Regions from separate parts of the Paraburkholderia sp. BL6665CI2N2 genome, predicted to be linked through region 1. Evidence: riboswitches for the same ligand, from Rfam matches in the RefSeq annotation. Region 1 holds a riboswitch; the other holds the start of a gene.

Evidence for each region. Region 1 has a riboswitch for thiamine pyrophosphate ahead of B0G81_RS23740 (FAD-dependent oxidoreductase). Riboswitches for the same ligand answer to the same signal wherever they lie in the genome.
Region 2: linked by a shared signal. The riboswitch ahead of thiC (phosphomethylpyrimidine synthase ThiC) and the one ahead of B0G81_RS23740 (FAD-dependent oxidoreductase) in region 1 are both predicted to bind thiamine pyrophosphate.

Annotation. Positions count from the first base shown of each region.
Region 1 covers NZ_SORC01000001.1:5,291,584-5,307,191, reverse strand. Annotated here, with positions in the region: gene B0G81_RS23795 (ATP-binding protein) at 1-1,090, opposite strand, end outside; gene B0G81_RS23790 (response regulator) at 1,087-1,827, opposite strand; gene B0G81_RS23785 (hypothetical protein) at 2,248-2,430, shown strand; gene B0G81_RS23780 (DUF6726 family protein) at 2,476-2,643, shown strand; gene B0G81_RS23775 (hypothetical protein) at 2,647-3,360, shown strand; gene B0G81_RS23770 (flagellar basal body L-ring protein FlgH) at 3,411-4,082, shown strand; gene B0G81_RS23765 (response regulator) at 4,156-4,884, opposite strand; gene B0G81_RS23760 (hypothetical protein) at 4,976-5,617, opposite strand; gene B0G81_RS23755 (hypothetical protein) at 5,696-6,166, opposite strand; gene B0G81_RS23750 (SDR family oxidoreductase) at 6,403-7,212, opposite strand; gene B0G81_RS23745 (ABC transporter ATP-binding protein/permease) at 7,209-8,960, opposite strand; TPP riboswitch at 9,352-9,475, shown strand; gene B0G81_RS23740 (FAD-dependent oxidoreductase) at 9,692-10,822, shown strand; gene thiS (sulfur carrier protein ThiS) at 10,904-11,101, shown strand; gene B0G81_RS23730 (thiazole synthase) at 11,158-11,973, shown strand; gene thiE (thiamine phosphate synthase) at 11,970-13,073, shown strand; gene B0G81_RS23720 (ABC transporter ATP-binding protein) at 13,167-13,988, shown strand; gene mlaE (lipid asymmetry maintenance ABC transporter permease subunit MlaE) at 13,985-14,752, shown strand; gene mlaD (outer membrane lipid asymmetry maintenance protein MlaD) at 14,843-15,403, shown strand; gene B0G81_RS23705 (VacJ family lipoprotein) at 15,415-15,608, shown strand, end outside.
Region 2 covers NZ_SORC01000001.1:4,113,693-4,129,300, reverse strand. Annotated here, with positions in the region: gene bamC (outer membrane protein assembly factor BamC) at 1-288, shown strand, start outside; gene B0G81_RS43685 (hypothetical protein) at 469-624, shown strand; gene B0G81_RS18380 (DMT family transporter) at 1,131-2,057, opposite strand; gene B0G81_RS18375 (L-lactate permease) at 2,485-4,083, opposite strand; gene B0G81_RS18370 (hypothetical protein) at 4,417-4,899, opposite strand; gene B0G81_RS18365 (glycine zipper 2TM domain-containing protein) at 5,154-5,366, opposite strand; gene thiC (phosphomethylpyrimidine synthase ThiC) at 5,623-7,554, opposite strand; TPP riboswitch at 7,694-7,812, opposite strand; gene B0G81_RS18355 (GreA/GreB family elongation factor) at 7,965-8,375, opposite strand; gene B0G81_RS18350 (DUF1223 domain-containing protein) at 8,828-9,673, shown strand; gene B0G81_RS18345 (cytochrome b/b6 domain-containing protein) at 9,704-10,345, shown strand; gene B0G81_RS18340 (molybdopterin-dependent oxidoreductase) at 10,386-11,177, shown strand; gene B0G81_RS18335 (pentapeptide MXKDX repeat protein) at 11,295-11,534, shown strand; gene B0G81_RS18330 (EamA family transporter) at 11,900-12,829, shown strand; gene B0G81_RS18325 (NADPH-dependent 2,4-dienoyl-CoA reductase) at 12,858-14,906, opposite strand; gene B0G81_RS18320 (DUF4397 domain-containing protein) at 15,247-15,608, shown strand, end outside.

The sequences.
Region 1 (15,608 bases):
CGGCGATGCGGTCGTCGGGAATGCCGACGCCGTGGTCGCGCACGCTGATTACCCAATGGCCGTCGGTGCGGGCGGTGGCGATATCCACCGGCGGCGCGCCGTGTTCGAGCGCGTTGTCGACGAGGTTCGTGACCAGCCGGTCCAGCAGCGTGCGCGGCAGCCTGAACGCCGGGCCGGCGCGCAGATCGAGCGTGAAGAGCGGTGCTTCGGTGCTGTCGCTGGCGGAGAACTGTTCCTGCAAGAAGTCGTCGACTTCGACCGGCGGCCCGGCGTCGGCGGACTGTCCCGCGAATTCGAGAAACTGCTGAACGATGTTGGTGAGCGAGTCGACGTCGCGGATCAGGCCGGCGCGTTCGTTTTCCGCCACCAGCACGCTCGCGCGCAGCTTCAGGCGCGTGAGCGGCGCCTTCAGGTCGTGCGCGACGCCGGCCAGCATCACGGCCTGATCGTCGCCCGCTTCATTCAGGCGCCGCATCATGTCGTTGAACGAACCGATCAGATCGCGCAACTCGCGCGGGCCTTGCACTGTCACCGGTTCTGGACGGCCGCCCGAGCCGAACGCACGCGCGGCGTCGGCGACGCGCGAAAGCGGCCGCTGCATCTGCCAGACTGCCAACAGCGAGAGGATCAGCGCGGCAAGCAGCATCGAGATCGACTCGATCAGAAAGCGTGGGCGCGGCGGCACATCGACCGGCACCACGACCCAGTTCGACTTGCCGGGAAACAGCACCCATAACTGCGGCGGGCGTAGATCGTCGACGGCGATCTGCGTGCCGGGCGGCAGATTCTCGCGCAAGTGCCGGCTCAGGTCTTCGAGCGGACGCTGCGTGGGCGCGTGTAGATGCACGCTCGCCGGCATGTTCCAGGTGGGTACGAGATGTACGCGCATGGCGGGCGCGAGCGCGGCGCCTTTCATCGGCTCGCCGTTGACGGCTTGCAGCACCAGCAGGATGCCGCGCGCGAAGCCGTCGATTTCGTGGCGCGGCGGCTGCATCACTACCAGCACGAACCAGCCGGCCTGAATTGCGAACAACACCGCCGCCGAGAGTAACGCCATTCTGCCGAACAGCGTGTTCAGCGGGTTTTTCATGCGCTTGAGGCGGCCTCGTCGGCGAAAGGCGTGCCGTCGGCGTCGGGCACGAAAACATAGCCTTTGCCGCGCACCGTCTGCACGTAGCAGGGATTCGACGGGTCGTCTTCGATCACGCGGCGCAGGCGCCAGATCGGCACGTCGAGGCTGCGGTCGCGGAAGGCGAGGTTGTCGCGATGCACGAGATCGTGAATCAGCACGCGCGACAGCACCTTGTACGGATTGTTGACGAAGATCTTCAGGAGCGCGAACTCACTGTCGCGCAGCGCCAGCTTCGAATTGTCGCGGCACAGTGAACGGGTGGCGAAGTCGAGCTCGAACGGGCCGAAGCGATACGGCTTGCGGGCTTCCGGCGCGCTCGTGGTGGACGGCCCGCGCCGGCGCAAAACCGTGTGGATGCGGGCGAGCAATTCGCGCGGATCGAACGGCTTGGTCAGATAGTCGTCCGCGCCGAGCGAGAGCCCGACAATGCGGTCGGCCACCGTGCCGCGCGCCGTCACGAAGATCACCGGAATGTCGTCGCCGGCGGCGCGCAGCGCGGTGAGCGCGCGCAAGCCGTCGGTGTTCGGCATCATGATGTCGAGCACGACGACGGACGGCCGTTCGCGTTCGAGCCGGCGCTGGAGATGTGTGCCGTCGTGGAGCACGGACGCGTCGAAGCCGTTCGACTGCAGAAACTTGCAAAGCAGATCGCGTACGACCGGATCGTCGTCGACGATAAGGACCTGTGGATTCATGCTGAAATTTTAAGCTGACGCGCACGGCGCGCGGCCGACTGTTTTCTTACCAACGCTTACGGCAGGCCGCGCCGCTTCGGCCGGCTCGCTTTCAGGCCCGCTTGTCAGCCCCCGCTACGCAAGGCTCGCGGGATATTTCAGCCGCGCCATCTTGGCAGCGCGCGCGGCGGCGCCGATTTCGTTTCGCATCGCCAACATTCCTCGCAGGAAAGAATTTGCACGTATCTGGAACCGGTCGAAACAGGTCGGAACGGGTCGTAAGAACCGCCGGAAAGCGCGCTTTGCTTCGTGCATCGGCATGGCGTGGCCGGCGAGATGATTCGTCGTGCAGCACGTTGCGCCGCATGCTGAATCAGCCTAACGCCTTGGGCCCACGGCAGGCGGCGTGAAATCGAAACCTAGCGCCACGCGAGGCTCATCATGACCGTTCCCAGCAATCTCTCTTCAACCCGCTTTTCTTCTCTGGCGCCGACGCCGCCGGCCGAAAGACCTGCCGCCGCCAACAACCCGGGCGCCGCCACGCCGACGCGAGAGTCTGGCGCTCAGACACCGCCGTCGCTGCCCACCGGGCTGGTCGGGCACCACGTCAATACGACAGCCTGACGTACCGAGGCCCACGTGTCGACTCCGAGAATTCTTCACCGCTTCATGCGTGTCGTTGCGTGGTTGACGCTCGGCGCGGCGCTGCTGCCACTGGGTGGCTGCGCCGTCGCCGCGCTGCCGTGCCGGCTGACTTCGGCCACGCTGAAAATCATCCCGGTCGTTGGCCATGCCGCGGCCTCGCCGTTCGACATGTGTTCATCCGCCATCGACTGAATCATGACACTCAAACGGATTGCCTGGGTGCTGGCGTTGCTGGGCGGCGTGCTGTCATCGAGCGCGCAAGCGCGGCCGCCTGCGCGCGACGCAAGTGCTGCGGGCGCCGCATCGAAAGAGCCTTCCGCCGATGCGCGGCGGCGCTCGCAAGACGCGCCATTCGCGTTTCGTGGCATCGCGCTCGGCATCACGCTCGACGAATTCCGCGCGGGCTCGAGCGTGCGGGCGACGCCGCTCGGCAGCGTGCCGGTCTGCGAGACGGACGTGCAAGCGGGCGCGCTCGGCATGCGGCTGAAGTCGCACGACAGTCTGACGGTGGCCTGCCGCTGGGCGCATCGCGCCGACAACGGCTGGGCGGTGTCGCAAGCGGTGGTCGACGGCGCACCGGCGCTGGAGCACGTGCTGCGCTTTGCGCGCGTGGACGGCCAAAGCGCGCTGCATCTGTACGAGATTTCTTTCGTGATCGACGAGATCACCGCCGAAGATTTGCGCGACGCACTCGCGGACCGCTACGGGCCGCCGCGTCTCGCGACGCAGAACGTGTCGGCGACGGGCGCGATGCCCATGTACGTGTGGGAAAACGCGGTGAGTTCGATCACGTTGTGCTTTCTGCCGGGCACGCGCAACGGCACGCTCACCTATCTGCTGAAGGGCTCGGATGCGTGGGTGAAGTCGGTCGTGCGGCAATGGCAGGCGAGCGGCGCGGAGGCGGGTTGATGAGCGCCGATGAGTGCGGCCGCGAGGCCCGTTTTCAACAAGGAGCATGCATGACTGCGCTACGTCTGGCTGTCGCGCTAGGCGCGGCGGCTTGCCTTGCGGCTTGCGCGGGCAATCAGCAAAGCTCGATCGTCGATACACCGATGGCGCCGCCGCTCGCCTCGGCGCCGCTGAACGTCAACACGCAAGGCGCGATCTATCAGGCGGGCGCGCCGCTGCTGCTATACGAAACACCGCGCGCCCAGCATATCGGCGACGTGCTCACCATCCGCCTTGCGGAATCGTACAGCGGCAACAACAGCGCGACCGCCGCGGCGAGCCGCTCGAGCAGCATCACCGCCGACGCCGCCGATCATTCCACCAACGCCGCCGCGCGGCTCGCGCGACTGTTCAACATCGGCTCGGCGAGCACCGAATACAAAGGGCAGGGCAGTCTCACCGACGTCAGCGGCATGAACGGCACGCTCGCTGTCACCGTGATCGGCACCATGTCTACCGGCAATCTCGTGGTGTCGGGCGAGAAGGTGATCGCAATGAGCGGCAACCGCGACCGGCTGCGCCTGTCGGGCATCGTCAATCCTAAGGATATCGAAGCGGGCAATTACGTGGCGTCGAGCAAGGTAGCGAACGCGCGCATCGAGCAGGCCGGCGTGGGCATGGTATCTGACGCCACGACGATGGGCTGGCTGCAGAGAATGTTCATGAGCGTGCTGACGTTTTGAGCCGTCGGCGCGCGACAGGTCTGAGACGCAGGCGACACATGAAGTGGACAGTCCATCGCACTTCACGCACCCGTCAGGCGCTGCGTTCAGCCGCGCCCATTTCACCGTCCGGGACGAACACGTAGCCGCGTCCCCACACGGTTTGCACATAGCGCGGCTCGGAAGGGTCCACTTCGATCAGCCGGCGCAAACGCCAGATCGACACGTCCAGGCTGCGATTGCGATGCACCTCGCTATTGCCGTGCAGTTTCTCCAGCAATTGCGCGCGCGTCAGCACGGTCATCGCGTGGCTGACGAATACCTTCAGCATGGCGAATTCGCTCGAACGCAGCGTGATGCGCTCGCCGTCCCGGCGTAACTCGCGCGCCGGGAAATTCACTTCGAAACGGCCGAAGCGGTACGGCGCGCGCTGCTCCGGCGCACTCGGCGCAATCGTGCCGCGACGGCGCAGCACGGTGCGAATCCTCGCGACCAGTTCGCTCGGTTCGAAGGGCTTGCCGAGATAGTCGTCCGCGCCGAGTTCGAGGCCGATCACGCGGTCGATCGGATCGGAGCGCGCGGTCAGCAGAATAACGGGGATGTCGTCGCCGGCCACGCGCAAGGCGCGCAGTGCGCTGATGCCGTCGAGCTCCGGCATCATGATGTCGAGTACGATCAAGGCGGGGCGCTCGTCCTGCAAACGACGCTGCAGCGCCAGGCCGTTCTGGAGCGTGTCGACTTTGAAGCCGCGCCCTTCCAGATAGCCGCTGACGAGCTCACGTACGACGGGGTCGTCGTCGACGACGAGAATGGATTGGTTCATTCAGGTCATCTTAGAGAAGCACGCGCGCGGAGCAAAGCGCGTAACGCTTTCGAATCCTTTCCCGTGTAAGAGATGGCAAGAGCCCGCGTGGCTAGTTCGCCTGCGAGGTCTGGATGGTCTGCAGCGGCTCCCGCGCGAAGTCGGTTCGATCGACCACCATTCGCTCGATCAGCCCGTTGAGTTTGGTCGACGCCGAAGAGAAGCGATCGGTGTTCAGGCCGCCGGTCTGATAGCGGGCTGTGACGAGGATGCGGCCGTTCTGAATCAGCGTCAGGTCGATGATCGACAGATACTGGATCGTCTCGTCGCTGAACGAGCGGCGACCATAATCGATTGCGGCGTTATAGACGAGGCGCGCCTCGCAGCCGGCGGGCGAGGTGCCCGGATTGTAGACGTCCGAACGAATGCCGCGCCGGTCGAGCGCGAGTTGCAACGCCGGCACGAAATCGCCGACCGACACGTTCTGATTGACTTCGATGCAGACGTTGCTGACCTCGGCCGGCCTGCCGTTGACGAAGGTCGGCGACGAATAGTTCGCCGCGATCGCGTAGCCCGCCTGAATGACGGAGCCGGTGGCGTCGGCGGCCTGGATCAATGTCCAGGCGCAGCCGTTCAGGCCGACCGCCAGCGTGGCGGATACGGTGAGCCACGCGCAGGGACGCCGCAACGTAACCCACGCGGCCCGTGGGGCTCGCGTGAAAGCATAAGCGCGCATGCTCGGCACGAAGGTCATGAGGCGGCGCCAGGTGGCGGTTGGTGGAGGCGGTGAGTCACGGCGAATCACCTCGGGTAACTGCAATCAGGATCACGCTCAGCGCGTGACGCGCAGACGCAGTTCGTTTTGCCCCTGCACATTCGCCGTGACGCTGACGCGACGCTCGGCGGTGGTGACGATGAAATGCTGGCGCGTCGGCGTGTTGACGTCATGCACGACGTTCGGGAAGCAGGCGGCGATATCGGCGCCGAATTCCTCGAGCGGATCGGTGACGACGCCGTCGGCTTGCCAGTGCGCGCGCCAGTGGCAATCGTAGGCGTGCGTGTTGGCGCGGCAGTCGTCGGCGCTTGACGTGCCCGGCAATTGCGCGGCGGCCTGGGTCTGCAACTGCCGGAAATCAGCGGCATCGACGATATGTTTGAGCGCGGGGCAAACGTCGGCCGGCTCGTTGGCCAGATTGGCCTGAGTCGCCTGGGCTGCGTGCGCAACGCTCGTGACGAGCAGCGCGGCGCCGAGAGCTAGCGCCAGGCGCTGGGTCAAAGGATGGGAGCGGCGATCGAATGACATGGACGGAGACTCCAGTAGCGATGAATGACGTGGGGCAGGACCGGGTACGGCCCGCACGGCTATCGTCGCCGCTGGGAGGCATTTCCAAAGCGCGGAACAGCTTAGGCGCTTCGCAAATGCTTTCGAACTCTTCTCGCGTGTTTCGGGATGTTGCGGTGTATTGCGCTGGGAGCGCGAAGGAATGCGGAGCAGCCGCTGCGATCCGGTGTGGCTGAGTGAGGCAATTCGCCCGTCACTCAACCAAGCGTGAGACCACCGTCCACATGAATCACCTGGCCGGTGATATGACGCGCTTCATCGGAGAGTAGAAACGCGATCAGCGCAGCGACATCCGCGGGTTCGGCGAAATGCCCGAGCGGCGTCGCCTCTGCGGCGCGAGTCCATACCGATGCATTATCGGCACTCGGCCCGCGATCTTTACGGGTATAGCCGGGCGCCACGCAATTGACCGTCACGCCATGCGGTGCAAGCTCGGCGGCCGCGGTTTTCGCCAGCGACTCTAGCGCCGCCTTCGCAGCGGCTGTCGCGGCAAACGGCGTGTCCGCGCGATAGCGGTGCGCGACGAACGAACTGAGCGCGACCACGCGGCCGCGCTTCGAGGTTTCCAACGCGGGCGTCGCGCGTCTGACGAGCGCCGCGAACGCCGCCGGCATCGCCGCGAAGGCTGCGCTCAGCGCGTCGGGATCGAGCGCATTCAGCGTTTGGCGCTGCGCGTGTCCTGCGTTGGCGACCAGTTGATCGAGTGCGCCGAAGCTCGCCAGCGTTTGATGAATCACATGTTCCGCAGCGCCGCGTTCGGCAAGATCGCCGAACACCGTCGCGCAGCGCGCACCGTTCGCGCTGCAATCGGCGGCGACTTGCGCGAGCCGTTCACGCGCTTCCTGATCCGCGCCGCGTGCGTGCAACATCAAGGCCGAGCGTGGCGCGGCGATGCGTCTGGCCAATGCCGCGCCGATGCCGGAGCCCGCGCCGGTGATCAGCACGACGCGCTCGAATCCGGCGCTGCCCGCGTCGTTCAGGTCGCTCACGCGGCTCACGGTGGTCATGCCGCGACCGCTTCGCCCGAGCGCTCGACGTCGAGCGTCTCGTCATGGAACGCAGCCAGCGACTCGCGATGCGCGACGCTGACAATCGCCGCCTTCGGCAACCGCTCTGTGAAGAGGCGATACAGACGCGCTTCGTTTTCCGCGTCGAGCGCGCTGGTGGCTTCGTCGAGGAACAGATAGTCCGGTTTGTGCAGCAGCACGCGTGCGGCGGCGAGGCGCTGTTGCTCGCCCGGCGACAGAATACGGGTCCAGTGTCCCGTTTCCTGCAGACGGTCCGCGTATTCCGACAGATGGCAGACGACGAGCGCTTCGCGGCATTCGTCGTCCGTGTAGGTGTCGGCGGCGGACGGATAGGCGAGAGCCGCTTTGAGCGTGCCGATCGGCATGTAGCTGACCTGCGGAATGAACATCATGCGCGCGTTGACCGGGGCGTCGATCGAACCATCGCCGAACGGCCACAAGCCGGCGAGCGCGCGCATCAGCGTGCTCTTGCCCGAGCCCGACGGGCCGCGCACCAGCCAGCGCGAGCCCGGCTGAATCGCGACGTCGCGAATGCGCGACAGCGGATTGCCGTTGGGCAGGGCGAGCTTGAGGCCGTCGGTGGAGAGCTTGTCTTCGTCGACGAAATGCAGATTGATGCCGCCATGTGCCGTAGCCGGCGAGACCGATTCCTTCAAACGCGGCGCGTGCACGACGCGCTTGAATTCACGCAACCGGTTCACGGTAGCGCGCCATTCGACCAAAGTGCCGTAACTGTTGATGAACCACGAGAACGAATCGCTGACCGTGCCGAAGGCGCTGGAGATCTGCATCAGCACGCCGAACGTGAAGGCGCCGGCGAAGTAGCGCGGTGCGGCGACCACCAGCGGGAAGATGATTGCGATCTGGCCGTAGAAGCTCAGCACGAAGGTGAGCCGCTTGGTGTACTTCATCACCTGCCACCAGTTGTCGCGGATACGGCCGAACAGCGAATGCGCGTTCTTCTTCTCGGTCTCCATGCCGTTATAGAAGGCGATCTGTTCGGCATTTTCACGCAGACGGATCAGGCCAAAACGGAAATCCGCCTCGACTTTCTGCGCCTGGTAATTGATCGGCACGAGCGGATGGCCGACCTTCTGGATGATCAGCGAGCCGACCACGGCGTAGAGCGCAGCCGCCCACACCATGTAGCCGGGAATCTCGATCGGCATGCCGCCGAGCGAGATGGTCAGCGCGCCGGCCAGCGACCACAGAATCGTGATGAACGACACCAGCGTGACGACGGTGGACAGCAGGTCGAGCGTCAGCGAGAGCGTGCTGGTGGCGAACGACTGGAGGTCGTCGCTGATCCGCTGGTCGGGGTTGTCGGCGAGGCGGTCGCGCTCGATCCGGTAGAAGGCGCTGTCGTTCAGCCACTCGTTCAGGTAGCGCGTGGTCAGCCACTGGCGCCAGCGGAAGCCGAGCATCTGGCGCAGGTAACGGCCGTACACCGCGAGAATGATGAAGCCGAACGCGAGCCCCGAGAACACCATCAGCAGGTGCGGGAAGTCGTGCACGTTCTTGGTTTGCAGCGCGTTGTAGAAGTCGGCGCTCCAGCGGTTCAGCCGTACGTTGATCCACACCACGAGCAGATTCATCACGATGATCGCGATGAGCAGGCCCCAGGCCGTTTTTCGTTCTTCGGAAACCCAGTAGGGTTTGATCAGGCTCCAGGCGGAGACTTTTTCGTCCGGCGGCAGCACGCGGCTGGCAGAGGTATTCGGTGTCATGAGCATCCTGAAGTAGTGCTGGCCCATCGGGGTGGCCCATTGGGGCTGACCCCGTTCGGGCAGCTCGTCTGCGGGCTGCCCTGCGGCGGGTTTGCGGTACATGCCCGGGCGTCGTGCTCGACGAACGCACGCCTGAGTGAGCGTCAGATTCTGGCGTGAAGCCCTTAAGCGAAAATTAATTTGCGCCGCGAGGCCCCGCGCCGCTGCAGTTGCGAACACGGCGGGACGGCGTGCCGCCCGCGCCGCGTTCGTGCGGCGTCCTGTGCTGGCATTGTGCCAGAGCGCCGCCTTCGGCCGCATTGATAACGTGAAAGATGGTGTCGGATCAATCGCGCGCGACGCGGCCAGCCGCTGGTTTGCGGGCGCCGCGCCTTTTATGGTCTAATGACCTTCGACGAAACAGGGGTGCTTCGCGCACAGGCGGCATGATTTTCATGACGCGGCGGCGAGGCTGAGAGACACCCTTTGCACCCGATCCGGGTAATACCGGCGCGGGAAGTTTCCGGAAGCAGCCAGTCTTCCATTCCCCGCCGGGCAGCGTCCGTCATTGGATTGCGCATTGCCCGGCCGGCCTCACCCGCCGGTTTCGTCCTGGGTACGAGCGTTTTGTTGCCGTACGGAAAGGACTCGATGACCGCCTATTCTTCAGATATGTGTTTCGCTCTTCGTCACGCCGCCGTCGGCGCGCCGTGCTTCAGCTTTGCTTGCCGTCCAGAAACGGAGTGTGCGCGATGACGCGTTCTGCACAACCCGATTTCGCCGTGCTCGGCGGTGGCCTGTGCGGGCGGCTGGTGGCGTGGCGGCTTGCCGGTCAGGGGCATCGCGTGGCGCTCTATGAACGTGGCGATGCCGCCGGCACGCAATCGGCCGCGTGGGTCGCCGCAGCGATGCTGGCGCCGCTCGCGGAAGCCGCCAGCGCCGAACTGCTGATCACGCGTCTCGGCGCGAGTTCGCTCGACACTTGGCCGCAAGTGCTGGCCGAACTTCCTGAGCCGGTGTTCTTTCAGCGCAACGGCACGCTGGTCGTCTGGCATCACGCCGACCGCACCGAAGCGCCGCTATTCGAACGCCGGGTGCGCTCGAACGCCCCGGATGAATTGCTGGAGGGCGGCTTCGTCACCCTGGCGGGCGCGCAGCTCGGCGCCGCCGAGCCTGCTTTGGCGGGCCGTTTCAACCAGGGCTGGCTGCTGCCGCGTGAAGGCCAGCTGGACAACCGTCAGGTGCTGACCGCGCTGGCCGCGGGCCTCGCGCAACGCGGCGTCGACACGCACTGGAACACGCCAGTCGACGAGCGTGCGCTGCCGCCCGCGCGTATCACAATCGATTGCCGCGGCCTCGGCGCGAAGTCCGTACTACCTAAGCTGCGCGGCATTCGTGGTGAAGTCGCGCGCGTGCATGCGCCCGGTATCAAGCTGACGCGGCCGGTGCGGCTGCTGCATCCACGCTATCCGCTCTACATCGCGCCGAAGCAGGACGATCTCTACGTGATCGGCGCCACTGAAGTCGAAGGCGAGGACATGTCGCCGGTCAGCGTGCGCTCCGCGCTCGAACTGCTGAGCGCGGCGTTTTCCGTGCATCCCGGCTTCGGCGAGGCACGCATCCTCGAACTGAATTCGCAGTGCCGCCCAACTCTGCCGGACCACCGTCCGGCCTTGCTGTGGGACGGCGCGCAGACACTGCGCGTGAACGGCCTGTACCGGCACGGCTACATGATCGTGCCCGAAGTCGCCGACGAAGCCGTGCGCTTCGCCGCGGCGCTGCTCGACGGCCGCATCGGCGACGCCGATGCCTTCGCCAACTGGCAGCGCGACGCGCGCTGGAGCGAGCTTTTTCAACTGGACTCCACGCGGGAGCCGGCATGAGCGTTGCGCGACCCGTCATGACTCAGACGAGCGCTGCACGCCACGCCGCTTTCGCCATCGACTGAAGCGTATTTGAACACCATGGACATTCATATCAATCAGAAGCCGTTGTCGCTGCCCGAGGGCGCGACTGTCGCGGACGCGCTGACCGCGTTCGGCGCGCGTCCGCCGTTTGCGGTCGCCTTGAACGGCGACTTCGTGGCGCGCACCCAGCACGCGGCGCGGGCGCTGCAGGCGGGCGACAGGCTCGATGTCGTGCAACCCGTGGCTGGCGGCTGAACGACCGCCATGCATTGCCTGAAACGCCGGATTGCCGGAGACAAAAGATTATGCAAATGACTTCCCCAAAAACCGCCGACGCGCTCACGCTCTACGGCCAGACTTTCGCGAGCCGCGTGCTGCTCGGCACCTCGCGCTATCCGTCGCTGCAATCGCTATCCGATTCGATCGATGCCGCGCGGCCCGGCATGGTGACCGTCGCGCTGCGCCGGCAAATGAACGAAGGCGGCGCGGAAGCCGGCTTCTTCGATCTGCTCAAGCGTCACGGCGTACCGCTACTGCCGAACACGGCTGGCTGCCTGACCGTCGGCGAGGCGGTGACGACCGCGCATATGGCGCGCGAAATCTTCGAAACCGAGTGGATCAAGCTCGAACTGATTGGCGACGATTACACGCTGCAGCCCGACCCGGTCGGCCTGATCGAAGCGGCCGCGCAATTGGTCAAGGACGGCTTCAAGGTGCTGCCGTATTGCACCGAAGACCTCGTGATCGGCCGTCGCCTGCTGGATGCGGGCTGTGAAGCGCTGATGCCGTGGGGCGCGCCGATCGGCACCGGCAAGGGCGTGATCAATCCATATGGCCTGCGTGTGTTGCGTGAGCGGCTGCCGGACGTGCCGCTGATCGTCGACGCCGGTCTCGGCGTGCCGTCGCATGCGGCGCAGGTGATGGAATGGGGCTTCGACGGCGTGTTGCTCAACACCGCGGTTTCGCAGGCCACTCATCCCGACGCGATGGCTCGCGCTTTCGCGCTGGGCGTCGAAGCGGGGCGCCAGGCTTTTCTGGCGGGGCCGATGGCCGAGCGCGAAAGCGCGCACGCGAGCACGCCGGTGGTCGGCATGCCGTTCTGGCATCAAGACGGGAGCGCCGCATGACGCAGACGTTGACATTGAAAGACCGCGACCTGTTCTGGCCGCCCGCCGACGAACTCACCGAAGCCGCCGAGCGCATCCGCGCCCGGCTGGGTGACTGGCCGCCGACGCATGCGCCGTGGCGCATCTGCCTGACCGCGCCGGACGAGCCGAACGGCGGCGATCTGATCGTGATCGCCGACGCGCAGCAGCATGGCGAGCAGATGGCGCGCTGGCTGGTGCGGGGCGCCGGCGTGATTGAAGCTGCCGAGGACAAGGCCACGCTGCATCTGGGCGGCGAAAAATACCGCCTCGAAGGTCATCTGGCGGAAGACTGGATTGCCGCGCTGGCGGCGTTCCTCGACTGCGGCTTCGACCCGTATGACGCGCTGGTGCTGGCGCTGGCCTGGCGCGACGGCGACGAAACCCGTGCCGACGACGCCTTTCCCGCCGATCTCAGCCGTTTTCCGCGTCTCGCCGGTTTGCCTGACGCCCCTGCCCAGGCGTTCGCGCGCTGTCCGGACCGGCTGGGCCTATATCCGGTGCTGCCGACGGCGGAATGGGTCGAACGGGTGGTCGGCTTCGGCGTGAAGACCGTACAGTTGCGCCGCAAATCAGCCGAACCTGCCGATGAGCTGAAGCGTGAAATTGCCCGCTGCGTGGCCGTCGGCCGTCAGCACGACGCTCAGGTGTTTATCAACGACCACTGGCAGGCCGCACTCGAAGCCGGCGCCTACGGCGTCCACCTCGGCCAGGAAGACGTACACACGGCCGACCTCGCCGCGCTGGCAGCGGGAGGCATCCGCTTGGGCCTGTCGACCCACGGTTTCTACGAGATTCTGAAAGCGCTGCATTTCCGGCCAAGCTACATCGCACTGGGTGCGGTGTTTCCGACCACCACCAAAGTCATGCCGACCGCGCCGCAGGGCCTCAGGCGTCTGGCCCGCTACGTGCGCCTGCTCGACGGCGTCGTGCCGATGGTGGCAATCGGCGGAATCGACCTGCAAGTCCTGCCTGACGTGCTGGCGACGGGTGTCGGCTGCGCGGCCGTGGTGCGGGCGGTGACGGAAGCGGCGGATCCGGCGGCTGCAGTTTCTGCACTGCAGCTAGGGTTTACGCGATAATCCTATGATTAGTTAAGGGACAGGGCACCCTCACGGCAACTTTTGCACGGTGGCCCTATAATTCGCCTTCCGTGTAAAAGGACTGTCCGTTTCGTGTCTTCCTCCCCCGAGACCTTACTCGAGCTGCGCGACGTCGACTTCGGTTACGGCGACCGGCTCGTTCTGTCGAACCTGAACCTGCGCTTCAAGCGCGGCCAGGTGGTCGCGGTCATGGGCGGGTCGGGTTGCGGCAAGACCACCGTACTGCGTCTGATCGGCGGCCTGGTGCGCGCGCAGCGCGGCCAGATCCTGTTCCAGGGCCAGGACATCGGCCGGCAGACGCGCGACGGCCTTTACGCTCTGCGCCGCAAGATGGGCATGCTGTTCCAGTTCGGCGCGCTGTTCACCGACATGTCCGTGTTCGAAAACGTCGCCTTCGCGCTGCGTGAACACACTGACCTTCCTGAAGAACTGATCCGCGACCTCGTGCTGATGAAGCTCAACGCGGTCGGTCTGCGCGGCGCGCGCGACCTGGCGCCGTCGGAGATTTCGGGCGGCATGGCGCGGCGCGTGGCGCTGGCGCGCGCCATCGCGCTCGATCCCGAGCTGATGATGTACGACGAGCCATTCGCCGGCCTCGATCCGATTTCGCTCGGCATCACCGCGAACCTGATTCGCGCGCTCAATCAGGCGCTCGGCGCCACCTCGATTCTCGTCACCCACGACGTGCCCGAATCGTTCGCGATCGCCGACTACGTCTACTTTCTCGCCAACGGCGGGGTTCACGCCGAAGGCACGCCCGCCGAATTGCGCGCGTCGACCGATCCCACCGTGCGTCAGTTCATCGACGGCGCGCCCGACGGTCCCTTCAAATTTCACTATCCCAGCAAGACGCCGCTCGCGGCGGACTTCGGCATCGGCGGAGGTCAGTCATGATCAGTGCGATCGGCCGCTCGGTGATCGACGGACTGGGCACAGCCGGCTACGCCACGCGCTTTTTCTTCCGGCTGCTGCTCGAGTTTTTTCCGTTGCTGCGCCGTCCGCGTCTTGTCACGAAGCAGATCCACTTCGTAGGTAATTATTCGCTGGTGATCATTGCGGTGTCGGGTCTGTTCGTCGGCTTCGTGCTCGGCTTGCAGGGCTACTACACGCTGAACCGCTACGGTTCGGAGCAGGCGCTCGGCCTGCTGGTCGCGCTGTCGCTCGTGCGCGAACTCGGCCCGGTGGTTACGGCGCTGCTGTTCGCCGGGCGTGCCGGCACGTCGCTCACCGCCGAGATCGGCTTGATGAAGGCGGGCGAGCAACTGACCGCGATGGAAATGATGGCCGTCGACCCGGTCAAGGTGGTGGTCGCGCCGCGCCTGTGGGCCGGCATCATCTCGATGCCGATCCTCGCCGCGATCTTCAGCGCGGTCGGCGTATTCGGTGGTTATGTAGTGGGCGTGCTGCTGATCGGCGTCGATGCGGGCGCGTTCTGGTCGCAGATGCAAGGCGGCGTCGATGTCTGGCGCGACGTCGGCGCAGGCGTTATCAAGAGCGTGGTGTTCGGCCTCGCGGTGACGTTCGTTGCGCTGTTTCAAGGCTACGAAGCCAAGCCGACGCCGGAAGGCGTGTCGCGCGCCACGACCAAGACGGTCGTGTACGCGTCGCTTGCGGTGCTCGGCCTCGATTTTCTGCTGACCGCACTGATGTTCAGCTAAGACTGCGCTGCACGTTTTCCGCCGGCGGCGCGTCACGGGACGCGCGCGGCGGGAGTATCTGCGGCGTGGCGGATTCACTTTGGGATGACGATGAAAAAGACTGCTGCTCTCGACTTCTGGGTCGGCCTGTTCGTGGTGCTGGGTTTCGTGGCGTTGCTGTTTCTCGCGCTGAAGGCCGGCAACATGAGCTCGTTGTCGTTCCAGGCAACCTATCCGGTCAAGCTCAAGTTCGACAATATTGGCGGGCTGAAGGCGCGCGCGCCCGTGAAGAGCGCGGGTGTGACGGTCGGCCGGGTCGCTTCGATCGGCTTCGACAGTAACGCGTATCAGGCGCTCGTCACGATCGACCTCGACAAGCAATATCAGTTTCCGAAAGACACCTCGGCGAAGATCCTGACGTCGGGGCTGCTCGGCGAGCAATACATCGGGCTCGAACCCGGCGGCGACAGCGAAATGCTCAAGGCGGGCGACACCATCTCCATGACGCAATCGGCGATCGTGCTGGAAAACCTCATCGGCCAGTTTCTGTATAGCAAAGCGGCCGACTCGGGTGCGTCCAAGCCTGGCGCGGCGGCGGGTACTCCCGCGCCGGCGCCTGCCGCAGCGCCTGCGGCATCGAGCCTGCCCGCCTCCGGCGCGGCCGCTCAATAAGGAGAACAAGAATGCAGACCACACGCATCAGCGGCGCGCGCGCCTTCCAGGCCGGCAAGCTGGCGGTAGCCGCAGCGCTGCTCGCCGGCTGTACGACTGTCCAGACGCCGACCAAAGGCGACCCGCTCGAAGGTTTGAACCGCACGATCTTCACCGTCAACGACAAGCTCGATCAATACGCGCTCAAGCCCGTCGCGAAGGGCTA
Region 2 (15,608 bases), 1.2 Mb from region 1:
GGCCTCGCGCTCGACCGCAGCAACTTCACCGTCGACGACCGCGACCTGACCCGCGGCCTGTACTTTGTGCGCTACGTCGATCCGAAGGACATGACGTCGGCCGAACAAGGCTTCTGGAGCCAGGTTTTCCACGGCAAGAAGGAAAAAGTTGCCAAGCAGTATCTGGTGAACGTGCGGGCAGTGACGCCGAACCAGACGCGTGTCGCCGTGGTCGACGACAAGGGCACGGTTGACCAGAGCCCGCAGGCCCAGCAGATCATGAGTCTGATGGCCGACCAGTTGCACTGAGCAAGGCCGCCGCAGGCGGCAACGCTGTCTGAAACCCGCCCGGGAATGACTCCGGGCGGGTTTTTTTATGCCCCGAGAGTGCGGCAAGACCCGGCCAACAATCGATCTCAAACGCCTATGCACGTCTTTTGCTTGGTTCGCTCAACACCGGTCCAAACCGGCGTTCAACGGGAGATGGCCATGTTCGACGTGATTCCTTACTGGATGTGGGCGGCGAGCTTGCTCGTTCTGGCGCTGGTATGCGTCGCACCCTTGAACCCGCGTGAAGCGCGGCGGCCAACCGGCCTGCAGCTTCGGCATGGCGCGGCTCAGCGCACGAAGTGCGCCAACTCTTGACTTGACCCGCCGCTGCGGCCGCCTCGTGCGACTGCACGTAACGTGACGTTACCCCGGTGACGTAACTTTCCAAGCCTTCCTGAGCGCCTCTCTCCGCAACCTTCCTCCGCAGAAAAACTCAAGAAAAATCAGGCGGTTGTCGTTAGTTCGGAACGATTTAACTTAACTGGCACACAAAGTGCTTTTATACACTCATGGGGCCGGAATGCATGACCCGGCGTGAGTTGGCGACGAGTCTCGATCGACGATCTGAAACCAAAGCGGACCATTCCAGCATCGGCCGACGAACCGATGCTTCGCCCGATGACGGCCTGCGCGCGCTGCGCGTGGCCTCGGTGGCCCCGTCGCCTATCCTCGTAGGGCGACGGTTTCGCCCGCACTCCGACATGGAGTGCGGGCTATTTTTTGTGCGGCCGGAATTCGGCGCGGCTAGCGTGGCGGCGCGAGAGATGAGAGTTATGAGAGTCGGCGACGCCGTGAAAGCGTCGCCCGAAACAAAGCCGATTTCAGGTGTCGGCGCGGCGCGTGCCGATCCACGGCAGACGCTTGACCACGCCGGTGGCGAGCGCGGTGCCGACCAGAATCACGCCGCAGCCTTCAATCATGCCCGGCGAGACGCTTTCGCCGAGAAACAGCGCGCCCCACAGAATGCCGAAGATCGGGATGACGAAGGTCACCGTAATCGCGCGCGCCGGTCCGGCCACCGCGATCAGATGGAAGAACAGCATATACGCGACGCCGGTACAGGCAACGCCAAGCGCGATCACCGCGCCCCACGCGTGCAGTGAGATCGGCGTCGCCGGCCAGTAGATCACGGCGAGCGGCAGCAGCACGATGGTGGCGCCGGTCATCGTGCCGGTGGCGACGGTCAGGGCGTCGACGCCGGTCAGATGGCGCTTGGTGTAGTTGGCGGCGATGCCGTACAGCAACGTGGCGCCGAGCGCGGCGCCGGCCGCGAGTGCGGTGGTGAGCGGCGTGGCCGGCGTGCCGTCGGGTGCGGCGATCTGATCCCACACCAGCATCAGCACGCCGAGAAAGCCGATCACCAGCCCGAGCGTGCGCAGCGCGCTCAATCTGTCGCGCAGCCACAGAAAGCCCACCAACGCGCCCCACAGCGGCGTGCTCGCATTGATCACGGACGTGACGCCGGCCGACAGCGTCAACTCGGCATAGGCGAACAGGCAGAAGGGCGCCGCCGAATTCAGAATGCCGACCACTAGCAGCGGGAAAGCGCGCGTGCGCAGGATTGTCGCGGACTGGCGCAGCGGACGTCGCGCGATCAGCACGATCGCGAGAAAGGCCGCGCCGATGCCGACACGCAGCGCCATCAACGGCGCGACGCCGAAGTCGGTGACGCCAACCCGGATAAACAGGAACGACGCGCCCCACAGGGCGGCGAGGATCAGCAACTGGAGCAGGTTTTTAGCATTCATCGAGGTGGCGCCGCGCGCGGTTGAGTCGAGACACCTGTGCATCGTAGCAGTGCAGTCGGGCGAAACGTTTCAGGCTGCAATGAAACGGCAAGTTCCGGGAGACGGAGGCGTTTGATAATCGTCGATCGTAAGCGCAGCGGCGGTCCGTGCATAACGAGCAATTCTCACGCTGATGTGAGAAATATTGCGATCAGGACGGTGAAGTGGGGCTGAAATGACAAGGTGGAAGAAAAGGCCTGCGCGCGCAACGTGAATTATTTTGCGGCAGCGCGGCAGCGGCGGAGTGCCGGCGACCTCGCTCCGGCCTGTTCCGGCTAAAGCGGCGCACGCCGGCGTCCACGCGGCCGCAGCCCGCCACTCGGAGCGCATCGCGCGTGTCGAGCCAACGGGTTGTGCAGGCGTTTTAGCCCGCACAACCCGACCCGCCTCAATGCGGAATCATCCACTGCAGGACATTCTGCTGCAGCCACACCAGCACGCCGAGCAGCACCGTCAACAGAATCGAGTGTTTAAAGGTTTTGGCGAAGACCACGCCTTCCTTGCCTTTGAGTTCGGTGGTCGCCACCCCGGTCGAAATGTTCTGCGGCGAAATCATCTTGCCCATCACGCCGCCGGACGAGTTCGTAGCCGCCATCAGAATCGGGTTGAGATTCAGCTGATTGGCCGCCACCACCTGCAGGTTGCCGAACAGCGCGTTGCCCGACGTGTCGCTGCCAGACAGGAACACCGCGACCCAGCCGAGGAATGCCGACACCAGCGGAAAGAACGGTCCGACCGACGACGCGCCGAGGCCGAGCGTGTACGTGAGCCCGGAGTAGTTCATCAGATACGCGAGCCCGACGATGGTCGCCACCGTGAGGATGGCGATGCGCGTCTGCACCCACGTGTCGGCAATCGCCGCGCCGAATTCGCGCGGGCTCAGTTTGACCACGGCTGCCGTAATGAGCGCGGCGACCAGAATCGCCGTGCCGGTGGCGAGCGGCTGGAAGTCCCAGACCGCGCTGTACGGCGTGTTGTACAGCGTGATGAAGACGGCCTTGTCGAGTCCCGGCCACGGCACCTTGACGTCGCCGATCAGGAAGATCTTCGCCACGGTCCAGATGATCACCACCACCGAGACGATGATCCACGGATACCAGCCCTGGCCGCCGCCGATCTTGCCCCGCACTTCGCCCACGCGGTCGATGTTGACCGCGAACTTCGGATCCGCCGCGGGCTTCCAGACGCGCAGGAAGGCGATCGTGACGATAAGCGAGACCATCGACGACAACACGTCGGTCAAGCTGTAGTTCACATAGTTCGACGCGACGAACTGCGTCAGCGCGAAGCTCGCGCCCGACACCAGCAGCACGGGCCACACCCGCAGCATGTTGCGAAAGCCGGCATAGACGCCGATCACATAGAAGGGCAGCAGGAAGGCGAAGAACGGCAACTGGCGGCCGACCATCTTGGCGAGCGTATCGGCCGGCAAATGCGTGACCGCGCCGAGCACGGTGATCGGCACGCCGAGCGCGCCGAACGCGACTGGCGCGGTATTGAAGATCAGCGTGAAGGTGAGCGCTTCGAGCGTGGGGAAGCCGAGCAGAATCAGCAGCGAACTGGTGATGGCGACCGGCGTGCCGAAGCCCGAAATCCCTTCGAGCAGCGCGCCGAACGAAAACCCGATCACGACCAGCACCACGCGCCGGTCGTTCGGCAGGTTGTCGATCATCCACATGCGAAAGGCCGCGAAGCGGCCCGAGCGTTGTGAGATGTTGTAAAGCAGGATCGCCGCGAACACGATCCACATGACCGGCCAGCAGGCGAACACCGCGCCGGCGACCACCGAATCGACCGCGAGTCCCACGGGAAACTGCCAGACCAGGATGGCCACGATCAGGCCGACGATCAACCCGGCGAGTGACGCCTGCCAAGCCGGCCGGCGGGCCCAGCCAAGCAGAAGCAGCACGACGATGATCGGCAGCGCCGCGACGAGGAACGATGGCAATAGCGAATTGCCGACAGGAGTGAGTAGTTGGTGAAACATCACGTCTCCTTCATTGTTGTTAGGACTCGACGCGGCACCACGCACTCCGGAGCGCGTCGCTATGGCATGACGGATGGGCGTCGCCGACTCGCGGGCGCGGCCGGGATCGCTTTTTTTAAACGGCTACTGCATGTGGCTTACCAAGCATAGAACCCAGTCCGGCCGCGTCAAGAAGGGAAACTACGGGCGCAGCTGATGGGCGCTGGGAGCGCGGCTTGCGCGGACTGGTCGTCGCGGCACATGGCGCGCGACGTTGTGCGGGCGCTGCACGGCGGGAATCCGCCGCGCGAGCGCGTTGGTATGAGCGATCGGGTTAAATCGTGCCGGCGGATGTTAGTGCCAATGGCCGTGACCGCCCCATCCGCCACCACCGTGACCGCCCCAGTAACCACCAAAGCCGACGCCTATCGACACCGACGGCCCATACCAGCCCGGATACCCGTAGTAAGCCGGGTAGACCGGCGGCGGATAGTAAACGGGAGCGGGGGCGACATACACAGGCGGGGCGGCGACCGCGTATGTCGGCGGCGGGGCTGGTTGACCTGTCTGCGCTTGTTGTTGCTGCTGCTGATCCGTCGAGTAGGCGTCTTGCCCGACCGGGACTGCCTGCTGCGTTCCCGCTGCGGGGACCGTCGCGTAATACGGTGAATACGCCGGGTAGTAACCGTACGGGTAATAGCAGCCAGACAGCGTCATTAAACAGACTGCGCCACCGAGCGCGATGCCTGTTTGCGAAAGGCGTGGGAAAGACGGGGAAAAGCGCAGCGGCCACCGCTGGCCGATCGCGCACGCCGTGTTGATGAGGCGGGACTTCATGACGCGCTCCTGGTTGAATCGGACGCCGCCATCAGGGGCGTGACGTCATGAGCTTACGCCGCCTGGGCACCAACAGGATTGCAAAACCGTAACGGCTTATTTCACCTCGTTGCGGCGCGTCGAACGAAACGGGCGAACTGCGTACTCGCGCTGGCTGTTGAGACGCGGAGCCGCTTGCAGGTCAGCGTGGGCGAAGCATTGTTCGGCCCACGCTCGGATGACATCCGGACGCATGGCGTGCCCATGATTCTCCGTTACTTACCAACCTCATGCCCGATCACGCCGCCTGCCGCCGCGCCGCCGAGCGTCGACAGCGCATTGCCGCCGATCGCTGCGCCCGCCGCGCCACCCAGACCCGCGCCAATGGCAGTGTCGCGCCCCTGACGGCTCATGCCGTCGCATGCGGAAAGGCTCACCAGGACGGCCGCGATGGCCGCAAACATACCGATTTGACGTATCGATTTCATGATGTTGACTCCAGTGGTTACGGTCGGCAGTAGACACCGCCCATGCGTTTGATGGTATCGCCGCATCCTGTATCCGGATGTGTGCGCTTGTCAGCGAAACGACGGTTTCGTAATCAAGTGTTTCCCTCCGTCTAGCACGCGGCGTGCCCGGGCGGCGCAAACGAAAAAGCCCGCCAGTGGCGGGCTTCGTTGCTGCAATGCAGAGGTTTGGCGGGTCGGGTGGCGTAATAACGACGCCCGCCCCGCGAACCGAACCTTACTGCCGCTGATAAATCTCGGCGCCTTTCTTCATGAACTCGATCGACTTCACTTCCATGCCTTTCTTCAGCGCTTCGTCGTCGGTGACGCCTTGTTGCGCGGCGAATTCGCGTACGTCCTGCGTGATCTTCATCGAGCAGAAGTGCGGCCCGCACATCGAGCAGAAATGCGCGACTTTCGCCGAATCCTTCGGCAGTGTTTCGTCGTGGAATTCGCGCGCCTTGTCCGGATCGAGACCGAGATTGAACTGGTCTTCCCAGCGGAACTCGAAACGCGCTTTCGAGAGCGCGTTATCACGCACCTGCGCGCCCGGATGGCCCTTCGCCAGATCGGCGGCGTGCGCCGCGAGCTTGTAGGTGATGATGCCGGTCTTGACGTCGTCCTTGTTCGGCAGCCCGAGGTGTTCCTTCGGCGTGACGTAGCAGAGCATCGCCGTGCCGAACCAGCCGATCATCGCGGCGCCGATGCCCGACGTGATGTGGTCGTAACCCGGCGCAATGTCGGTCGTCAACGGTCCCAGCGTGTAGAACGGCGCTTCGTCACACCATTCGAGTTGCAGGTCCATGTTCTCCTTGATGAGCTGCATCGGCACGTGGCCGGGGCCTTCGATCATGGTCTGCACGTCGTGCTTCCACGCGATCTGCGTGAGTTCGCCGAGCGTCTTCAGTTCGCCGAGTTGCGCTTCGTCGTTGGCATCGTAGATCGAGCCGGGACGCAGACCGTCGCCGAGTGAGAAGGCCACGTCATACGCCTTCATGATTTCGCAGATGTCTTCGAAATGCTCGTACAGGAAGCTTTCCTTGTGATGCGCGAGACACCACTTCGCCATGATCGAGCCGCCGCGCGAGACGATGCCGGTCATGCGCTTGGCCGTCAGCGGCACGTATTGCAGACGCACGCCCGCGTGGATCGTGAAGTAGTCGACGCCTTGCTCGGCCTGTTCAATAAGCGTGTCGCGGAAGATTTCCCACGTCAGATCTTCGGCCTTGCCGTTGACCTTTTCGAGCGCCTGATAGATCGGCACCGTGCCGATCGGCACCGGCGAATTGCGGATGATCCACTCGCGCGTTTCGTGGATATGCTTGCCGGTGGAGAGATCCATCACCGTGTCGCCGCCCCAGCGGATCGCCCACGTCATCTTGTCGACTTCCTCGCCGATGGAGGACGTCACCGCCGAGTTGCCGATGTTCGCATTCACCTTCACGAGGAAGTTGCGGCCGATGATCATCGGTTCGCTTTCCGGGTGATTGATGTTATTCGGGATGATCGCGCGGCCGCGCGCCACTTCTTCGCGCACGAACTCCGGCGTGATCGCCGTGAGACCGTTCGGGCCGAACGCGCTCGCGCCGAACGCCTGGCCCGGATGCTGGCGGCCCATCATCGCCGCGAGCTTTTCGCCGTTCGGCCCGCTTGTCTTGAGGCTCTCCAGATACTCGGCGCGGCGCTGGTTCTCGCGAATCGCGATGTATTCCATTTCCGGCGTGATGATGCCTTGGCGGGCGTAATGCATCTGCGAGACGTTTTTGCCGGCGATCGCGCGGCGCGGCGTGCGATGCAGGCCCTTGAAGCGCAGATCGGCGGTGGCCGTGTCGGCGGCGCGCTCGCGGCTGAAGTCGCTCGACAGACCCGTCAGCGCTTCGGTGTCGCCGCGTTCTTCGATCCAGGCCTGGCGCAGTGCGGGCAGACCCGCGCGGATGTCGATCTTGGCTTCCGGATCGGAGTAAGGGCCCGACGTGTCGTAGACATAGACCGGCGGATTCTTTTCGCCACCGAAGCTGTCGGGCGTGTCGGCCTGCGAGATTTCGCGCATCGGCACGCGGATGTCGGCACGCGAGCCGGTCACGTAGACCTTGCGGGAATTCGGCAGCGGCGCGACAGCGGCTTCGTCGACGTGAGCGTCGGCGGAAAGGAACTTCGGATTGGCGTTCATCGTATCTCCTGTCGACCAGAGTTGGCGCTTTAGCGCCTTACTCTGGTCCCATGCAGAGCATGGCGTTGAGTGGGGCGGCTAAGCAGGAGACGAGACGGAAGTAGTCGGAATTCGCGAGAGATGAGGCAATAAAGCTTGGCTGCGAAATCCGTACGCTTCCCTGCGCTGGCATTATCCAGATCAGGTTCAAAGGGTATTTCTCACCCACGCGGCACGGACCTCCAACCTCCGTGCGACGCAGGACCCCCGCGTTAGCAGCGCACACGATACACCGGCCGGCCGCTGCTTGGCAACCCATCCTGAAAAGTCGGATGATGGAAATAACGGCGGGCCGCTACACGTTGCTTGCGGATCGAAGGGGCGGCCGAAGATGCCGCGGCAAAAGTTTCGCGCGGCGCGCGGGGCGTTGCTTACAGCGTGAAATCGTCGGCGGCTTCGGGCTGAAACAGGATCTTTTCCAGCTTCAGCACTTTCTCAGTGCCGCTCGGCGGCGTGAAGCGGATACGCTCGCCGCGTTTGGCGCCGAGCAAGGCAATGCCGGCGGGCGAGAACACGTTCAGGCGGCCGTGCGCGAAGTCCGCATTGGGCGGATAGACCACGGTCCAGGTCATCTGCTCGCCGCTGGTTTCGTCGACCAGCGTGGCTTGCGAGTTCATCGTGACGACGTTGGCAGGTATCTCGCGCGAATCGACTATCACCGCGCGTTCCAGCACGTCGTCGAGCATGTCTTGCAAACGCGCGTCCGCACCCGGCCGGGCTGCGTGTTTCTCGAGACGGGCGACGTCGAGTTCGGTGAGGTAACAGGTTTTCGTCTTTTTCACGACGGGTACTCCAATTCGATCTGCATTTGAGGGAACAGCGTGCGGATGAGATCGGCCCGGAGCCCGACAACGCGGCTCAGGCAATGGAGCGGGCAGCGTTAGATCGGGCGCCGGGCGGCGTGGAGCGGGAGCGTTCGGGACGGCTCGCCGGCGTGGCGCGGCATGAGTTCCGCGCGCGCGCAGCCGGTTGCGCGGCGGGGGCGCAAGCGGAAGAAGGCACGGGAAGTCGGAAAGCGCATCGAGATAGTCGGCAGGCAGCGAAAGAAAGTGAGGAAGGCGCCGCCATTCATCTGACTGAATGTGTGCGCGATCGAAAGGGCAATGTTAGCACGCGAGTCGTGCATCGCCCGACGTGGTCGCGCTTCAGGAAAAAAGCTGGGAAAAATTGCAAATGCGCTGTCATAACCCGCCGTGTGGTCCGACAAACGTGCAGATCCTGATTGGAGCATGTCATGCAAACCGCCAGACTCCGCCGAGACCATCGGCGTTTCACTCGAAGCATCGGGCTCGCTGTCGCGCTGACCTCGCTGCTGGCCAGCGGCCTCGCGGACGCGGCCAGCGCCGTCTGCAGCGCGTATAGCCCGGCGCATCGTGTGGCGCTGGTCGAGCTGTACAGCAGCGAAGGCTGCAATAGCTGCCCGCCCGCCGACAACTGGCTGAGCCAATGGAAAAACAGCGGCGCGACGCAAAGCATCGTGCCGTTGGCGCTGCACGTGGATTATTGGAATAGCCTCGGCTGGACTGACCGCTTCTCGCAACATCGTTTCACTGAACGTCAGCAGGCGCTCACCGATCTCGGCGGCGGTCACACCATCTACACGCCGGAAATTTTCGTCTCGGGGCGCGAACTGCGTAGCTGGTCGCGACGCGACAGTTTCGAGAGCAGCATCGGCAAGGTCGTCGGCGAGCCGGCGCAAGCGAACGTCGCGCTCGAACTCAAGCAACAGCAGACGCCGGGTGCGTTCAACGTCACGGCGCAATTCACCAGCAAGTCGGCAGACACAGCGGGCCAACTGGACGCCTACCTCGCTGTCTATGAGAACTCGCTCAGCTCGCAAGTCGGCGCCGGCGAAAATAGCGGCGTCACCTTGCATCACGAACGCGTTGTGCGGCAATGGATCGGCCCGGTGCCGCTCGTCGCGGGCAACGCACAGATTCGCCGCGATATCCGCATCCAGGACGCAACCGCGGATGCCAACGTCAACGCGCCCGCTGACCGCTTCGGCGTGGTCGCCTTTGTCGAAAACGAGGCGACCGGCGATGTTCTGCAAGTGGCCGAACTGGCCGCGTGCCATTGATCGCCGCGTCCGCGCTCACAGGAGAGTTTCATGGCAACCCATCATGCACTTCGCGACACTGTGCCGTCCACCGAGCCGCAAAAAAGCGGTGCGATCCATCCACTGTGGGTGCGTCTCACGCATTGGCTCAACGCGCTCGCCGCCATCGTGATGATGTTGTCGGGCTGGCGCATCTACGACGCCTCGCCGATCTTCCCGGCGTTCCATTTTCCGCCCGCCATCACGCTCGGCGGCTGGCTCGGCGGCGCGCTGCAATGGCATTTCGCGGCGATGTGGCTGCTGGTTTTCAACGGCCTGCTGTATCTCGCGTTGAACCTCGCGAGCGGGCGCTTCGTGCGCAAGTTCCTGCCGGTGTCGCCGCGCGCCGTGCTGCACGACTTCGTCGCCGCGTTGACCGGCAAGCTCTCGCACGCCGACTTGCGCGTCTATAACGCGGTGCAGAAATTCGCCTACCTGTTCGTGGTCTGCGATCTGATCGTGCTGGTGCTCTCGGGTCTCGCGATCTGGAAGTCGGTGCAGTTTCCATTGCTGCGTGAACTGATGGGTGGCTACGACAACGCGCGCATCGTCCACTTCTGCGCGATGTCGCTGATGGCCGCGTTCATCGCCGTGCATCTGGTGATGGTGGCGCTCGTGCCGCGCTCGCTGCTCGCCATGTTGCGCGGACGCTGAGCCGTTCATCCGCTAAAGCGAACGTTACGGATACCGAATCATGAACACACCCGCTCGAAACTCCACTCGTTCTGCCGGCCAGAAGCTCGATCGCGAATCGATTCTGATCGACGCCCGCCGCGAACTCGCGATGCCGTCGCGGCGTCTGTTCGGCAAACGCCTTCTGACGCTCGGCGGCCTGTCGATGCTGACCGGCTGCTCGCTCACCGACGACGACTCGGTCAACAAATTTCTCACCGCCGTCTCGCGCCTGAACGACCGGGCGCAAGCCGCGCTGTTCGATCCGAAGCAACTCGCGCCAACCTACACCGAAGCGCAAATCACTCGGCCGTTTCCGTTCAACGCGTTCTACGGCATCGACGACGTGCCCGAGGTGAACGGCGCCGACTACAAGCTGCAGATCAGCGGGCTCGTCACCGGTCAGCGCGTCTGGTCCTTGCCCGAACTGTACGCGCTGCCGCATGCCGAGCAGATCACGCGGCATATCTGCGTGGAAGGGTGGAGCGCGATCGGCCGCTGGGGCGGCACGCCGTTCAGCGACTTTCTGCGGCGCATCGGCGCGGACACGAGCGCGAAGTACGTCGGCTTCAGATGCGCGGACGACTACTACGAGAGCATCGACATGCCGACCGCGCTGCATCCGCAAACGCTGCTCACGTTCTCGTACGACGGCGAGCGCCTGCCCGCGAAATACGGCTTCCCGATGAAACTGCGCATGCCGACCAAGCTCGGCTACAAGAACCCGAAGCACATCGTCGAGATGTTCGTCACCAACACGTATCCCGGCGGCTATTGGGTCGACCAGGGCTACAACTGGTTCGGAGGCTCCTGACGCGCGCGGGTCGGCGCCGCTGAGGCGGCGGCGCGACCCCGGACGGCAGAAGCTTCGGAAATACGCCGGCTAGTGCTCTGGCCGGTCTTGATTTATCCATAACCAAGGAGTCATCCCATGAAAAAGTTCGCACTCGCAGCACTGGCCGTCGCTCTCCTCACCAGCGGCGGCGCCGCGTTCGCCCAGGCAAGCGGCGCCATGTCCAACGACGCGATGTCGAAGGACACCATGTCCAAAGATGCGATGTCCAAGGACAGCATGTCGAAGGACGGCATGAAGAAGGACACGATGAAACATGACAAGATGAAAAAGGGCGGCGCGATGAAGCACGAAGCGTCGGGCGCCATGGCCAACTGAGCCGTCCTGACTATGCGGCTCGCATAGCGCGAACGCGCCGGCGGCCCGCACAACAGAAAGCCGGGGCATGTCCCCGGCTTTCTGTTGCAAGTACGCCAACAAGTTACGATTCTTTCAAGCGACGCGGTGGGCGCTTACTGCATAATGCGATGCGCGCCAAACGTTTGGCGCGTGTTCGCCGTGGCTCGATCTCTCCTGATCGTCGCGGCGTTGTGGCCCCATTGGCCATCTATCGTCCTTCCGTTCCACCGACATGTCCGCCAGCCTCGCCCGTCAGACCGCATCGCCGATGCGGTGTCCGCCATCCCGCCTCCGGGTCTTCAGCGGGGGCGCAGCACCTCGAGCGGCATGGGCGGGTTGAACGCATGTCGCTGCAATTCCTGAATCGTTTTCCGCGTGGGTTCCCGATCCGTTTGCCGCAATCGCGCAACGGGCAGATCGCGCTCGCGCTCGCCGTCGTCTATCTCGTGTGGGGTTCGACGTATCTCGCCGTGCACGTCGCGCTCGGTTCGTTTCCGCCGCTGCTGCTGTCCGGACTGCGCAACCTGTTCGCCGGGGTAGGGCTGTTCATATTCGCCGCGCGTCGCAATCCGGTCTGGCCGGGCGCCGCCGAAATCCGCAATGCCGGGCTCGTCGGCACCATGCTGGTCGGTCTGTCGAGCGGCATGCTCGCCTACGGGATGCGCACCGTCGGCACCGGTACCGCGGCCGTCATGGTCGCGACCGTGCCGCTGTTCGCAACGGTGATCGCGGCGGTGGCGGGGCGCAAGATTGGCCGCGGCGAGTGGTTCGCGGTCGGCCTCGGTCTGGTCGGCATTGCGATTCTTAGTCACGGCGACAGCGCGCCAGGATCGGCGGGCGGCAGCCTGGCGATTCTCTGCGGCGCGCTTTTCTGGGCGGGCGGCGCGCATCTGGCCGGGCGTTTGAAGCTGCCCTCGGACCTGTTTCTCTCGACGTCGCTGCAAATCGGCCTGGGCGGCGCGATGTCGACGCTGGTCGCGTGGGTCTCGGGCGAGCGGATGCTCGAGGTGCATGTTCTGCCGGTGCTGGCGTTTATCTACCTGATGCTGATCGGAACGATGGCCGCTTACGTCGCCTACGGTTTTCTGATCCGGCACACCAGTCCGATCATCGCCAGCAGCTGCATGTATGTGAATCCGGTGGTGGCGGTCGCGCTCGGCGCGCTGCTGCTCGGCGAACCGGTCACTCATTCCACGGTGGTCGCGACTATCGTGATTCTGGCGAGCGTCGGGCTGTCGTTCTGGTTCGATTACCGGAAGAAGGGACTCGCCTGAGTCCAGCCTGAAGCGGGCGACGCTTGCTTCACAACGACGCCGCCACTTCCGCGCCTTCGCGAATCGCGCGTTTCGCATCCAGTTCGGTTGCCACCTTCGCGCCGCCGATCACGTGGTAGCGCGGGCCGTTGGCGCTGTCCGCCTTTGCGTCCGCCGCCGTCTGTGGAAGCAGATCGCGCAGCGACTCCTGCCCCGCGCACACGACGATCGTGTCCACCTCCAGCCACTCCTCGACGCCCTCACGCGCGATCTTCAAACCGCGCGCGCTGATTTCCCGATACGACACACCGTCGAGCATCTTCACGCCGTTTCTCGCCAGCGTCGCGCGATGCACCCAGCCGGAGGTCTTGCCGAGTCCCATGCCGAGCTTGCCGGCCTTGCGCTGCAACAGCCAGATCTGCCGCGCCGGCTCTGCCGGCGCGGGCGGTTTCAGGCCGCCGCGTTCCCGCACGGCCAGATCGACACCCCATTCGTCGAGCCACGCATCGCGCGGCACGGGCAGCGGCTCACCCGCGCGATGCAGCAGAAACTCGCTGACGTCGAAGCCGATGCCGCCCGCGCCGATCACGGCGACGCGCTGACCGACCGGCGCACCGCGCAGCACATCGACATAAGACAGCACGTTCGGCCCGTCGATGCCGGCAATCGCCGGCCGCCGCGGCACGATGCCGGTGGCGACGATCACATCGTCGTAAGCGCCGGCGGCGAGCAGCGCGGGATCGACGCGCGTGTCGAGCCGCACGTCGACGCGGTGGCGCTGCAACTGGCTCTGAAAATACCGGATCGTCTCGCTGAACTCTTCCTTCCCTGGCACGCGCATCGCCAGATTGAACTGGCCGCCGATCGTTGCGCTGGCATCGAACAGCGTCACGCGATGCCCACGCGCGGCGGCCACGGTCGCCGCCGACAAGCCCGCCGGACCCGCGCCGACCACTGCGATGGAACGCGCGGCCCGCGCTCCGGCGACCGGCCGGTAGACCAGTTCGGTCTCGCGTCCCGCGCGCGGATTGACGAGGCAGGTGGCGCGCTGGTTCTTGAACGTGTGATCGAGACAGGCCTGATTGCAGGCGATACAGGTGTTGATTTCCTGCGCGCGTCCCTCGGCGGTCTTCACGACGAACTCGGGATCGGCCAACAGCGGCCGCGCCATGGAAACCAGATCACCGGCGCCTTGCGCGAGCAGTGCTTCGGCGACCTCGGGCGTATTGATGCGGTTCGACACGATCACCGGCACCTTGACGGCCGCCTTCAATCGCGCGCTGAGCGCAGCGAAAGCCGCGCGCGGCACCGAGGTCACGATGGTCGGCACCCGCGCTTCGTGCCAGCCGATGCCGGTATTGAACATCGTCACGCCGGCCGCTTCGAGTGCCTGGGCGACCTGCACGGTTTCGTCCCACGTATTGCCGCCTTCCACCAGATCGATCAGCGAGATCCGGTAGACGACGATAAAGCGTTCGCCGCACACCGCGCGCACCCGCTCGACGATCTCGCGCGCGAGCCGCATGCGGTTCTCGATGCTGCCGCCGTAGGCGTCGGCGCGGTGATTGGTGCGCGGGCACAGGAACTGGTTGAGCAGATAGCCCTCGCTGCCTATGATCTCGATGCCGTCATAGCCCGCGCGTTGGGCGAGGCGCGCGCAGCGCGCGTAGTCGCGCACGGTCTTCGCAATGCCGGCGATGCTCAGCGCGCGCGGCTTGAACTTCGAGATCGGCGATTTGATGGCCGACGCGGAGACCACGAACGGTTGATAGCCATAGCGGCCCGCATGCAGGATCTGCAGCGCGATCTTGCCGCCTTCGGCATGCACGGCTTCAGTCAACTTCCGATGGTTGCGCAGATCGAGCACGGAATTCAGCGTGCCGCCGAACGGCAGCAGCCAACCCTCTCGATTCGGCGAGATCCCGCCCGTGACGATCAGGCCGACGCCGCCCTTCGCGCGCTCGCGGAAATACGCGGCGAGCTTCGGATAATTCCAGAAGCGGTCCTCCATGCCCGTGTGCATCGAACCCATCACCACGCGGTTACGCAGGCGGGTGAAGCCGAGGTCGAGTTCGGCGAGTAAGTGTTGGTAAGACATGCGGAGGACCGTGTAAGTATTGGGCGCGCACGAACAATACACCGCGCGGCGTGCCATCCCTCCGAGGAAACTTTCTAATCCTCGTAACTCGTTGCTCCGTAAGACATTCTTCAGTCGCCGGCAGACAGATTAGAGACCGCGGCACGCGCATTGCTCGAAGCGGGCGTCCGTCGACACGAGCCGTGCGATGGCAGAAGGGATAGGAGGGGCATTCCGTTTCGCAGAGCTGGCCTGACTGTTCGTATGACCAACGAACCAGCGTCAGACGGCGTGTTGTGCGAAGCGGAAGTCCACAAAATCAATGGGCCGTGAGCCCGACAAATCGATACAGGTGAACATAATGAAACTGATCCGAACCATGGTGGCGATGGCTGCCGTTGCATCCGTTCTGAGCGCATGCGGTGGCGGCTCCGACGACGTGGGCAAGGAACTCGGGCTGACCAATCCGGAGATCCATTTCATCCATGCCATTCCCAGCGGCCCGGCGGTCGACTTTCTCGTCAACGGCACCGCGCCCTCGGGACAGACCAACATCAGCTATAAGGGTGTGACGAACTTCACCAATATCAACACGGGCGCAACCACGGTCGCTTACTCCGCGACCGGCACGACGACCGCGTTCGCGAGCGGCAGCTTTCCGGATGTCGCAAAGGGTCACCAATACACCGTGCTCGCCTTGCCGGGTCTGGCCGCGCCGGCCAT